Regions from separate parts of the Pseudomonas sp. FG29 genome, predicted to be linked through region 3. Evidence: predicted binding sites of a transcription regulator. Region 3 holds the regulator's gene; each other region holds the start of a gene.
The links. Region 3 encodes FliA, which starts transcription of late flagellar genes. Its sites were predicted from a motif close to CTAAAGTTTNNNNNNNNNNNGCCGNTAA; they were not measured.

Region 1: ACODS1_RS13945 (methyl-accepting chemotaxis protein) is a predicted target of FliA. The motif match lies at 1,652-1,679, and genes of this name have one in related genera.
Region 2: ACODS1_RS01620 (flagellar protein MotY) is a predicted target of FliA. The motif match lies at 2,014-2,041, and genes of this name have one in related genera.

The regions. Positions count from the first base shown of each region.
Region 1 is NZ_JBMDJU010000012.1:26,371-30,725, reverse strand. It holds gene ACODS1_RS13955 (ABC transporter permease subunit) at 1-416, opposite strand, end outside; gene ACODS1_RS13950 (ABC transporter ATP-binding protein) at 416-1,336, opposite strand; gene ACODS1_RS13945 (methyl-accepting chemotaxis protein) at 1,718-3,517, shown strand; partial or broken gene ACODS1_RS13940 (IS110 family transposase) at 3,627-3,818, opposite strand; gene ACODS1_RS13935 (MAPEG family protein) at 4,012-4,355, shown strand, end outside.
Region 2 is NZ_JBMDJU010000001.1:327,300-331,654, forward strand. It holds gene ACODS1_RS01605 (bacterioferritin-associated ferredoxin) at 1-31, opposite strand, end outside; gene rnt (ribonuclease T) at 207-881, opposite strand; gene pyrC (dihydroorotase) at 878-1,924, opposite strand; gene ACODS1_RS01620 (flagellar protein MotY) at 2,078-3,013, shown strand; gene ACODS1_RS01625 (argininosuccinate synthase) at 3,120-4,337, shown strand.
Region 3 is NZ_JBMDJU010000015.1:86,518-90,872, reverse strand. It holds gene ACODS1_RS16145 (chemotaxis protein CheA) at 1-456, opposite strand, end outside; gene ACODS1_RS16140 (protein phosphatase CheZ) at 469-1,257, opposite strand; gene ACODS1_RS16135 (chemotaxis response regulator CheY) at 1,277-1,651, opposite strand; gene fliA (RNA polymerase sigma factor FliA) at 1,752-2,498, opposite strand; gene fleN (flagellar synthesis regulator FleN) at 2,495-3,325, opposite strand; gene flhF (flagellar biosynthesis GTPase FlhF) at 3,413-4,355, opposite strand, start outside.

The sequences.
Region 1 (4,355 bases), on a different contig from region 3:
CTACCGATATAGCCGGTGACGATGGCGCCGTTGTCCGGCTCGCCCAGGTAATTGACGGTGATGATCATCGGGAAGGTCAGCAGCAGCGCGATGCCGGCGAACACCCAGGCCGCCAGGAACTTGCCGGTGACCGCCTCGAAGCGGGTGATCGGCAGGGTCATCAGCAGCTCGATGGAGCCGGACTTGCGCTCCTCCGCCCACAGGCGCATGGCGATGGCCGGCACCAGGAACAGGTACAGCCAGGGATGGAAGTTGAAGAAGGCCGACAGGTTCGCCTGGCCACCCTCGAAGAAGCCGCCCAGGTAGAAGGTGAACACCCCGGACAGCACCAGGAAGATGACGATGAACACATAGGCCAGCGGCGTGGCGAAATAGCTCGCCAGCTCGCGTTTGAAGATCACGGGCAACTGGGTCATCACTGCTCTCCCCGGGTCAGCGTGCGGAACACCTCATCGAGGCGACCGCGCTCCACATTGAGTTCACGCACCTTCCAGCCGCGCTCGGCGATCAGCGCATTGACCTGCGGGAAGATCACCGCACCCGGCTGCGCCAGCACGCTCAGGCTGTGCTCACGGGCGTTTTCCTCGACGCCCGCAACACCGGGCAACGCCGCCAGGGCAGCCTGATCCAGCGCCTCCTCAGCCACCAGCGTCACCGCCTGGTGGTAGCGCGAGCGGCTTTCCAGCTCCAGCGGCGTGCCATCGGCCAACAGCCTGCCATGAGCAATCACCACGGCGCGGGTGCACAGCGCCGTGACCTCTTCGAGGATATGGGTGGAAATGATCACGATCTTGTCGCGCGCCAGGCCCTGGATGAGCTGGCGCACCTGATGCTTCTGGTTGGGGTCGAGGCCATCGGTGGGCTCGTCGAGAATCAGCACACGCGGATCATGCAGGATCGCCTGGGCCAGGCCGACGCGGCGCTTGAAACCCTTGGACAGCGTCTCGATGCTCTGTTCCAGCACCTTGTCCAGCTCTAGCTGTTCCACCGCACGCTGCACCCGCAGCTTCTTCTCAGCGCCGCGAAAACCGCGCACCTCAGCGATGAACTCGAGGAACCCGCGCACCGTCATGTCGCCGTAGCACGGCGCGCCTTCCGGCAGATAACCGATCTGCCGCTGGGCCTCGAGGGTCTGCGTCTGGATATCGAAGCCGAGGATGCTCGCCGTGCCGGAGGTCGGCGCGAGAAACCCCGTGAGCATCTTCATGGTGGTGGATTTACCGGCCCCGTTGGGGCCGAGAAAGCCCAGCACTTCCCCTGGCTGGACACTGAACGACAGATCATCGACTGCCGTATGCTGCGCAAAACGCTTGGTCAGGTTTCTTATCTCGATCATGGCCTCTCACCGTCGCGAAGGGCGCTGCGCTCAGCGAAACCACCGCACACGCGCAGCCCGCAAGAACGCCGAGCGCACTGCAAAAGCACGCGCCCGGACGAGGGCATGACCCTGACAAAAGCAAAAAGTTCAGTCAGCCAATTGCAACAGGCTGTAAATGGAATATGGGTTCAGCGAAGGGACAGTTTCATGGCCGTTTACCCCCACGAAAGGCCGTTGCCGTGGCATGCGCTGGCGGCGCTATCTCGCTCCTGACGATAACGCCGCAAAACCCATCCAGGCCAGCCCGCGGTGCTGGCGCACAGACATCTTTCGTTAAAGGTTCTGCGCTACCAGTCGACAGCAGTGACAACCCAGGAATCTTTGGCAAGGAATTACTGCATGCAGTCGGTAAAGTCGCTGTACGACGCTATCGAGAGAAACTTCTTCGATACCCTGACCAAAAAGCTCTCCAGCCTCTTCCTGCTGGTGCTGGTCAGCGGCATGCTGTTCTGGGTGGCCATCAGCCTGCGCGCCGACATCGTGCAATTGCTGCACGGCAGCCAACTCGACCCCGCCCTGCTCAAGCAGGTCGAAGGCAAGCTCGACACCCTCGGCACCGCCCTGGCGCTCAGCGCACTGTTCACCCTGACCATGGTCAGCTTCATGGTCTGGTACTTCCGCCACCTGATCGTGCGCCCGGTCAACAACATGACCCGCGCCCTGGAAGAAATCGCCAACGGCGAAGGCGACCTGTCGCGCGACCTGCCGCTGCTGACCCACGACGAAATCCGCACCCTGGCAAGCACCTGCAACCGCTTCCTGGCCAAGCAGCGCGAGATCATCAGCAACGTGCAGGCGCTGACCGTACAGATCGCCGTGGAATCCGCCCGCTCGCTGAAGAACATCAGCGACTCCAGCGACAGCGCCACCCACCAGGCACGCTTCGCCAATGAAGTGATGAGCGAGAGCAACATCGCGGTCGGTCGCATCGACGAGGTGTCGCAGCAAACCCAAGCGATCTCCACCAGCACCGCGCACAACCTGAGCATGGCGCAGGATTCCTACGCCGAACTGCTGGAAGTTACCGGCAACATCAGCGATATCTCCAGCAGGCTCGACGAATTCAGCGGCCTGGTCGCCGCACTGAACGAGCGCTCCTCGAACATCAAATCCGTGGTCGGCCTGATCCAGCAGATTTCCTCACAGACCAACCTCCTGGCGCTCAACGCCGCCATCGAAGCAGCCCGCGCCGGTGAGAGCGGGCGCGGCTTCGCGGTGGTCGCCGATGAAGTGCGCACCCTGGCACAAAGCGTCAGCCAGGCCACCGGCGACATCTCGCAGAACATCGACGCCATGCTCAAGGAAGTGAGTTCGACCCACGAGCAAACTGCCAAGATCAGCCAGAGCGCCCGCGAGACGCAGGTGGTGGTCGAGCGCGCCACCCAGCATTTCGAGAGCATGATCGGCGACTTCGAATCTACCAACGGCAAGCTGGCCGAGATCGCCGAGCACATCCTCCAGGTCGCCGACGCCAACACCGGGATCAACCACCGCGTCACCCAGATCCATGCCGACAGCCAGGCCATCGACCAGCGCATGCAAAGCTCGGCCATCGCCACCCGCGACCTGTCCACCGTAGCCGAAAGTGTGCAGACCCTGCTCGGCCGCTTCATCCTCGGCGAAGGCGAACTCGACGCCGCCATCACTCGTGCCACCCGCTGCCGCGATGCCCTGCAGACGCGCCTGGCGGCGCTGCAACGCGAAGGCGTGAACCTGTTCGACCAGAACTACAAAGCCATCCCCAATACCGACCCCAAGCAATACATGACCGGTTATACCGAGCGCTTCGCGCGCATCTGTCAGGACGAAATAGACGCCCTGACCAAAGGCACCAAGGGCGGCATCGTCTCCTTCATCGTCGACAGCAAAGGCTATTGCCCGGTGAACAACAGCTGGGTCTCGAAGGCCCCGACCGGCACGCGCGAAGTCGATCTGCCGGTGTGCCGCAACAAGCGCATATTCTCCGACCCGGTGGGCCTGCGGGCGGCCAGCAACACCCAGCGTTTCCTGCTGCAGACCTACCTGCGCGACACCGGCGAAATCATGACCGAGATCGACGTACCCTTCTTCTTCGAAGGCCGCCACTGGGGCAACCTGCGCATGGGTTTCGACGCTGCGCGTTTGCTGGGTAAGTCGTAAGCCACGCGCAAAGCTGCAGAGCGATATAGACCGCTCGCAAGTACAAAAAGCAGCATATGGAAAGCGCTCCAGGCAAACGTTAGCCGAGATCAGGAGTTGACTGAGAAGGCTGCACCAGGCGCGCCCAGTAATGCGTCCTGCCGCAGGCTTCTATCACCCACTCGACCAACCCGACCTGCTCCTGTATATATTGCCGGAACGCCTCTCGGTTCAGCCGCTTGCGCTGCACCACCTGGCCGAAACGGACACTCTCGGCAACTTGGTAAACGGACTTGGCCAGTTCAACAACGATTCGCCTTATAACAGCTCTCCTAACTGTTACTACCACTACGCCTGTATAGGGCAGTGGTTTGGGGAGAGTCCATTACAGCATTCAAACCGTTTGCTTCACTCACTTGGAACGGGCTAAAGCCTGCCCCTTAACTAAACGTCAGGCTGCTGATTTAAAATTGTCGTTATGGAGCGCCACCAAATTGAATCCACTCATACTTCCTATGGCAGCTCATATAGCACTCACCGCTTTTCTTTACGTGCTATTAACTATCGCACGCGCACCTAAGGTGTGGGGCATAGGCAAAAAACCAGATGGAAGCAATCCATGGGCAGCAGTAGAGCCCCGAATTAGTGCTAATCTTTCAAACCAGTTCGAGTGGCCCGTATTTTTCTATGCAGCGTGCATTCTACTAATACAAAACCAATCAGACTTAGCCACTGCAACCTGGCTAGCGTGGATTTTCATTCTGGGGCGCATGGCTCATAGCTATGTACAACTACTCACCACAAACATACGGTTGCGCGGTTTAGTTTTCACAATAAATTTCCTAGCCACTCTCGGATT
Region 2 (4,355 bases), on a different contig from region 3:
CGGTGACACCTTCACAGAGGCAGACGTACATGGGCAAGGCTCGTCCAGGTGATTCTGTTTGATGGGTCGGATACTAATGTTAATGAGAATGCTTGTCAAAGATCGTTTGCGAATGATCGCGGCAGCCGACGAGCGGCATTACTCCGTTGCCCAGACATGAAAAAACCGGCCTGAGCCGGTTTTTTATGTCCGCGAGAGAGGATGGGTTACTGATCGAACTCGTCCCAGCCACCCATTTCCTTCCAGCGGTTGACGATGCCGCAGAACAGCTCGGCAGTCTTCTCGGTGTCATAACGTGCCGAGTGCGCCTCTTTGCCATCAAACTCGATGCCGGCGGCCTGGCAGGCCTTGGCCAGCACGGTCTGGCCGTAGGCGAGGCCGGCGAGGGTGGCGGTGTCGAAGCTGGAGAAGGGGTGGAAAGGGTTGCGCTTGATGCCGCAACGCGCCACCGCGGCATTGAGGAAGCCCAGGTCGAAACTGCTGTTGTGCCCGACCAGGATCGCGCGCTTGCAGCCGGCGGATTTGATCGACTTGCGCAGGCCCTTGAAGATCTCGCCCAGGGCATGTTCCTCGCTCACTGCCATGCGCAGCGGGTGATCGAGCTTGATGCCGGTGAACTCCAGTGCCGCCGCCTCGATATTGGCGCCCTCGAAGGGCTCGATGCGGAAGAAGTGGGTGTGATCCGGGTAGAGAAAGCCGCTCTCGTCCATGGCGATGGTGGTCGCGGCGATTTCCAGCAGGGCATCGGTGGCACTGTTGAAACCGCCGGTCTCGACGTCCACGACGACCGGCAAGTAGCCGCGAAAGCGCGCCGCCATGGGCGTGCGCGGACCGGATGGCAGGCTCGGTTCGAGTTCGTCTTCGTAGTTGTCTTCGCTCACGCCTGACCCTCCAGCAGTTTCCAGCGCAGCGTTTCGCCGGCACGCAGCGGGATTACGCTGTTGTCGCCCAGCGGCAGGCTGGCCGGCACGCTCCATTCTTCACGTACCAGGGTGATGCTGTCCGTGTTGCGCGGCAGGCCATAGAAGTCCGGGCCGTGGTGGCTGGCGAAGGCTTCCAGCTTGTCCAGTGCATTGCGCTGTTCGAACGCCTCGGCGTACAGCTCGATGGCGGCATAGGCGGTGTAGCAGCCGGCGCAGCCGCAGGCGGCTTCCTTGGCGTGCTTGGCGTGCGGTGCCGAATCGGTGCCGAGGAAGAATTTGACGTTACCGCTGGTGGCGGCATCGAGCAGGACTTCCTGGTGCACGTTGCGCTTGAGGATCGGTAGGCAATAGAAGTGCGGGCGAATACCACCGACCAGCATATGGTTGCGGTTGTACAGCAGGTGATGGGCGGTGATGGTGGCGCCGACGTTGGCCGAGGCAGCTTCGACGAACTGCACCGCGTCACGGGTGGTGATGTGCTCGAACACCACTTTCAGCGTCGGGAAGCGTTCGACCACGCGGGTCAGGTGTTCGTCGATGAAGGTCTTCTCGCGGTCGAACACGTCGATCTCGGCGCGGGTCACTTCACCGTGTACCAGCAGCAGCATGCCGACTTCGGCCATGGCTTCGAGCACCGGAAAGATCTTGTCGATGCTGGTCACGCCCGAGTCGGAGTTGGTGGTGGCGCCGGCCGGATAGAGCTTGGCGGCATGCACGAAGCCGCTGGCCTTGGCTGCGCGCACGTCTTCCGGGCTGGTGTTGTCGGTGAGGTAGAGCACCATCAGCGGCTCGAAACGGCTGCCGGCCGGGCGTGCAGCGAGAATGCGCTGGCGATAGGCGTCGGCCTCGACGGCGTTGCGTACCGGCGGTACCAGGTTGGGCATGATGATGGCGCGGCCGAAGGTGCGCGCGGCATCGCCGACGGTATGTGGCAGCACCGCGCCATCGCGCAGGTGGATGTGCCAGTCATCGGGACGCAGAAGAGTCAGACGGTCGGACATGGAGGCTTCCAGGCGGGTAAAACGTGGCCGCATGGTACCTGAAAAGCGCCGCTTCGCGCTCGCGCCGGCGCGACAATCGCACGCAGGGGGTCAAGTTTCCGCGCGCCTGACCGATACCCCGTGAGAATGCCGTGAACCGCCGTGGAGTCGACCGTGCGTGCGCCCAATTTGCTCCTGATCAGCCTGCTGGCTGGCATGCCTTTGTGCCTGCCGGCGCATGCCATCAGCTTCCAGACGCGGCTGGAAAAGGTCGAGTGGACGGTCGAGGGTGACAAGTTCGAGTGTCGTCTGAGCCAGCCGATCAGCAACTTCGGCAGTGGCGAGTTCGTGCGCCGCGCCGGTGAGCAGGTCACCTTCCGCCTCAAGGCGCGTGAGCACTGGCTCGGCAATGGTTCGGCGACTTTGTTGGCTGCTGCCGCGCCCTGGCAGCCGGGGCGTGGCGACATCAATCTGGGTTCGGTCAGCGTTGCCAGCGGCGAGGTACCGTTCAACAGCTCGCAGGAGCAGGGGGCGCGATTGCTCGCCGGCTTGCTGGAGGGGCGCAGCCCGGTGGTACGCCACCGCACCTTCAACGGCGGCGATAGACTGGAAGTGCGCCTGCTACCGGTGAAGTTTCACAAGGCCTACGACGATTACGAAGCCTGCACGGCCAAGTTGCTGCCAGTGAATTTCGATCAGATTCGCCTGGCGCAGATTGGTTTTCCCGGTGGTGGGATCGACCTCGACCCGATGGCCAAGGCCAAGCTCGATATCATCCTCGAGTTCGTCAAGGCCGACCCGAGCATCAACAGCTTCCAGATCGACGGTCATGCCGACAACAGCGGTAACCGTCTGACCAATCGCGATCTGTCGCGCCGCCGCGCGCTGGCGGTGCAGGAATACCTCAAGGCCCATGGCATTCCCGTCGAGCAGATCAGCGTGCGCTTCCACGGAGAGCGCTACCCTCTGGTGCCGAACACCAGCGAGGCCAATCGCGCCAAGAACCGCCGGGTAACCTTGCGCCTGGATCGCATGCCGCCGGTCGAGGCGCCGCAGCAGAGCGCACCGGCCCCAACACCCGTTGATCCGCCCGGTAGTCAGCCGTCCTGAGCCTTCTGGGCGTCGCTTCGTCAACTCCGCCTGTCGCGCCCCTGTAAATTGAGTCGCTTGGCCAGTAGAATCACGGGTTTTACCGTACAACCCGTGGAGTGATGGCATGGCGGACGTCAAAAAGGTAGTTCTGGCCTATTCCGGTGGCCTGGACACCTCGGTGATCCTCAAGTGGCTGCAAGATACCTACAACTGTGAAGTGGTGACCTTCACCGCCGACCTCGGCCAGGGCGAAGAGGTCGAGCCGGCCCGCGCCAAGGCTCAGGCTATGGGCGTCAAGGAAATCTACATCGACGACCTGCGCGAAGAATTCGTGCGTGATTTCGTCTACCCGATGTTCCGCGCCAACACCATCTACGAAGGCGAGTACCTGCTGGGTACTTCCATCGCCCGTCCGCTGATCGCCAAGCGCCTGATCGAGATCGCCAACGAGACTGGCGCCGACGCCATCTCCCACGGCGCGACCGGCAAGGGTAACGACCAGGTGCGTTTCGAGCTGGGCGCCTACGCGCTCAAGCCAGGCGTCAAGGTCATCGCCCCGTGGCGCGAGTGGGATCTGCTTTCGCGCGAGAAGCTGATGGACTACGCCGAGAAGCACGCCATCCCGATTGAGCGCCACGGCAAGAAGAAGTCGCCGTACTCCATGGACGCCAACCTGCTGCACATTTCCTATGAAGGTGGCGTGCTGGAAGACACCTGGACCGAGCACGAAGAAGACATGTGGCGTTGGACCAAGTCGCCGGAAGCGGCGCCTGACGTTCCGACCTACATCAAGCTGACCTACCGCGCGGGTGACATCGTTGCCATCGATGGCAAGGAAATGACCCCGGCTCAGGTGCTGGCCGAGCTGAACCGCATCGGTGGCGAGAACGGCATTGGCCGTCTGGACATCGTCGAGAACCGTTTCGTCGGCATGAAGTCCCGTGGCTGCTACGAGACCCCCGGCGGCACCATCATGCTCAAAGGTCACCGCGCCATCGAGTCGATCACCCTCGACCGCGAAGTCGCTCACCTGAAAGACGAGCTGATGCCGAAGTACGCCAGCCTGATCTACAACGGTTTCTGGTGGAGCCCGGAGCGTCTGATGCTGCAACAGATGATCGACGCCTCCCAGGCCAGCGTGAACGGCGTGGTACGCCTGAAGCTGTACAAGGGCAACGTCATCGTCACCGGCCGCAAGTCCGACGATTCGCTGTTCGACGCCAACATCGCGACCTTCGAGGAAGATGGCGGCGCCTACAACCAGCAGGACGCGGCGGGCTTCATCAAGCTCAACGCCCTGCGCATGCGTATTGCCGCCGGCAAGGGGCGCAAGCTGGTCTGATAGCCCGCTTCAGCCTGC
Region 3 (4,355 bases):
TTCGGGTTCAGGCTCCGGCGCGGCCTGCACCGCTACAGGCTCGGCAACCGGCTCGGGTTGCGCACCTGCTGGCTCGGCCAGGCGTGCCAGGGCTGCCAGCAGCTCGGGCGATGCCGGCGTAGGCTCGGAGCGTTCCCGAACCTGGCCAAACATGCTGTTGACCGCATCCAGCGCCTCGAGCACAACGTCCATCAGTTCAGCGTCAACGCGACGCTCGCCCTTGCGAAGGATGTCGAACACGTTCTCGGCAATATGACAGCACTCCACCAGCTCGTTGAGCTGAAGGAAGCCTGCTCCGCCCTTGACGGTGTGGAAACCGCGAAAGATGGCGTTCAGCAGGTTCATGTCGTCCGGTCGGCTTTCCAGCTCGACCAACTGCTCGGACAACTGTTCGAGAATCTCGCCGGCCTCTACCAGGAAATCCTGGAGGATCTCTTCATCGGCGCCGAAGCTCATGTGGGGTGCTCCTTAGAATCCAAGACTGGATAGCAGGTCGTCGACATCGTCCTGATTGGAGGCGACGTCATCACGCTTATCGGCATGAATCTGCGGACCTTCACCCGTCGACGGCGATTTTTGCTGCTGTTGTTCGGCACGCAATGCATCGTGGTCATGTTCGATACCCGCGAAGCGGTCTACCGAACTGGCCATTAGGACTAATTTAAGCAGGTTGCTTTCCACCTCGGTGACCAACTGCGTCACCCGCTTGATCACCTGACCGGTCAGATCCTGGTAATCCTGCGCCAACAGAATGTCGTTGAGGTGGTTGGACAGCTTGCTGCTGTCACGCTCGCTACGCGCAAGGAACAACTCGATGCGCTTGGCCAGCTCACGAAAACCCTCTGCGCCGATTTCCCGGCGCATGAAACGACCCCACTCGGCGCTGAGGCTCTGCGCCTCATCGGCCAGGTCATTGACCAGTGGCGCACTCTGCTCCACCAGATCCATGGTGCGGTTGGCCGCTTTCTCGGTCTGGGTGACGACGTAGTTCAGACGCTCGGTGGCGTCGGATATCTGCGACAGCTCCTTGGCATGAGGCATGCGCGGGTCGAGCTGAAAATTGACAATAGCGTTGTGCAGCTCACGGGTCAGCTTGCCGACCTCGTGATACAAACCACGATCACGAACCTTGTTGAGCTCATTGATCAGTTGCACCGCGTTGCCGAAGTTACCTTTTTCGAGGCTATCGACCAGTTCGCGGGCATTGGTTTTCAGGGACGTTTCAAGATCGCCCAATGTGGAATCATCGTGTTCCATAGCACCCTCGCGGCCGACATCAGCCGTTGACCCGCTCGAAGATCTTCTCGATCTTTTCCTTCAGCACCTGCGCAGTGAAGGGCTTGACCACATAGCCATTCACGCCGGCCTGAGCCGCTTCGATGATCTGGTCACGCTTGGCTTCGGCGGTGACCATCAGCACCGGCAGGTGCTTGAGGCGCTCATCCGCACGTACCGCACGCAGCAGGTCGATGCCGGTCATACCGGGCATGTTCCAGTCGGTGACCAGAAAGTCGAAGCTGCCGCTCTGCAGCATCGGCAACGCTGAAGTGCCGTCATCGGCCTCGGCGGTATTGGTGAAACCCAAGTCTCGCAAGAGGTTCTTGATGATCCGTCGCATCGTCGAAAAATCGTCAACGATGAGGATTTTCATGTTCTTGTCCAAGTCGACCTCCGTACAGTCCCAAACGTATTGCGTTTGCAACTACGTCCTTTAATCGTGAAACCGTTTCTGCCTGCGAGTACGCTGCGACTCAGCCAGCGCGCCATTCACTCAGCCGCGAACGCAGACGCGCCGCGCACTGACTGTGCAACTGACTGACGCGCGATTCGCTGACCCCCAGTACTTCACCGATTTCCTTCAGGTTCAGTTCTTCATCGTAATACAGCGCCAGCACCAGACGCTCGCGCTCCGGCAGGCCGGCAATGGCCTCGGCCAATGCCGCTTGAAAGCGTTCATCTTCGAGATCCCGCGAAGGTTCGAGGTGGGTGTGCCCGGCGTCTTCGTGCAGTCCGCCATGTTCACCGTCCTGCAATAGGTCGTCGAAACTGAACAGGCGGCTACCCAAAGTGTCGCCAAGAATGCCGTAGTAATCTTCCAGACTCAATTGGAGTTCGGCAGCAACCTCGTGATCTTTAGCGTCACGCCCCGTTCTCGCTTCAACGGTACGTATCGCATCGCTGACCATCCGGCTGTTGCGGTGCACCGAACGCGGTGCCCAATCGCCTTTGCGCACCTCGTCGAGCATGGCACCGCGGATGCGAATACCGGCGAATGTTTCGAAGCTTGCACCCTTGCTGGAGTCGTATTTGCGCGAGGCTTCGAGCAGGCCGATCATCCCGGCCTGAATCAGATCGTCCACCTGCACGCTGGCTGGCAGACGCGCCAGCAAGTGATAGGCAATGCGCTTGACCAGCGGCGCATAGCGCTCGATCAACTGGTGCTGGGAGTCCTGCGCACGAGCCTTGTTGTACATACGAAGTCCAGAGGCTGCTGTCATACGGCCGAGTCTGCTGTCGGTTGCTTCACCAGGCGCTCGACGAAGAACTCCAGATGGCCGCGCGGGTTGGCCGGCAGCGGCCAGGTATCGACCTTCTGAGCGATTGCCTTGAACGCCAGTGCGCATTTGGAGCGCGGGAAGGCTTCATAGACGGCGCGCTGCTTCTGCACCGCCTTGCGTACGCATTCGTCGTAGGGCACCGCGCCGACGTACTGCAGGGCGACATCGAGAAAACGATCCGTCACCTTGGTCAGCTTAGCAAAGAGATTGCGACCTTCCTGCGGGCTGTGCGCCATGTTGGCCAGCACGCGGAAGCGGCTGATGCCATGGTCGCGGTTGAGCAGCTTGATCAGCGCGTAGGCGTCGGTGATCGAGGTCGGCTCGTCGCAGACCACGACGAGAATCTCCTGCGCCGCCCGCACGAAGCTGACGACCGCATCGCCGATGCCGGCTGCAGTGTCGATCACCAACACGTCGAGGTTTTCGCTGATATCGCTGAATGCCTGGATCAGGCCGGCATGCTGCATGGGCGATAGGTTGACCATGCTCTGCGTGCCCGATGCGGCCGGCACGATGCGGATACCGCCCGGCCCCTGCAGCAGGACGTCACGCAGGTCACACTCACCAGCGATCACGTCGGCCAGGGTGCGCTTGGGGCTCAGCCCCAGCAGCACATCGACGTTGGCGAGCCCAAGGTCGGCGTCCATCAACATCACCCGGCGCCCCAGATCGGCGAGGGCCATGGACAGATTCACCGACACGTTGGTCTTACCGACACCGCCCTTGCCGCCGGTTACCGCGATCACCTGTACGGGATGCATACCCATGTTCTCTCAATACCTTGTCTAACTTCGACTTGGCCAACCGGCCGTTCGCCCCTGCAAAAAACGCAGGGTTTGCAACACTTTAGCGCTTCAGCCGACGCGCCGCGCGGTTCCTTGATAGAGACCGGCGAACAATTGCGCCATGGCGTCCTCGCTAGGCTCTTCCGGCGCCTGCAATCCCACCGCGCGGCTGACCAGCTGGTGGCTACGCGGAACGTGCAGATCATCCGGAATCCGCGGCCCGTCCGTGACATAGGCTACCGGCAGATGCTGGCCTATAGCCAGACCCAAAACCTCACCCAGACTCACGGCCTCGTCCAGCTTCGTCAGTATGCAGCCGGAAAGGCCGCAACGCTTGTAACTATGGTAGGCCGCCTTGAGCACCTGGCTCTGACTGGTAGCGGCCAGCACCAGATAATTCTTGGCTTTCAGGCCGCGCGCAGACAGGCTCTCGAGCTGCAGACGCAGGGCCGGATCGTTGGCGGGCAACCCCGCCGTATCGATCAGTACGACACGTTTCTTGGCCAGGGGCGCCAGGGCTTGCAGCAGCGACTGCCCCGGATCGATCTGAGTCACCGAGACGCCGAGGATGCGCCCCAGGGTCTTGAGCTGTTCCTGGGCGCCGATACGGAAGCTGTCCATACTCACCAGAGCGACCTGCTGAGCACCGTACTTAAGCACGTAACGCGCGGCCAGCTTGGCCAGCGTGGTGGTCTTGCCCATGCCGGCAGGGCCGACCAGGGCAATCACCCCGCCCTCTTCCAACGGCTCGACCTTGGGCGTCTTGATCGCATGGGCCAGGTGCGCCAGGAGCATGCGCCAGGCCTGACGAGGCTCGGCGACGCCCGCCACGCGGTCGAGCAACGCCTGCGACAGCTCGGCCGACAGGCCCATACGCTGCAAGCGGCGCCACAGGTTGGCCTGCTGCGGGCGACGGCTCTGCATTTGCCCCCAGGCGATGGAGCCCAGCTGTACTTCGATCAGTTCACGCAGGCCATGCAGCTCGAAGCGCATGGCATCGAGCGCACGCGGA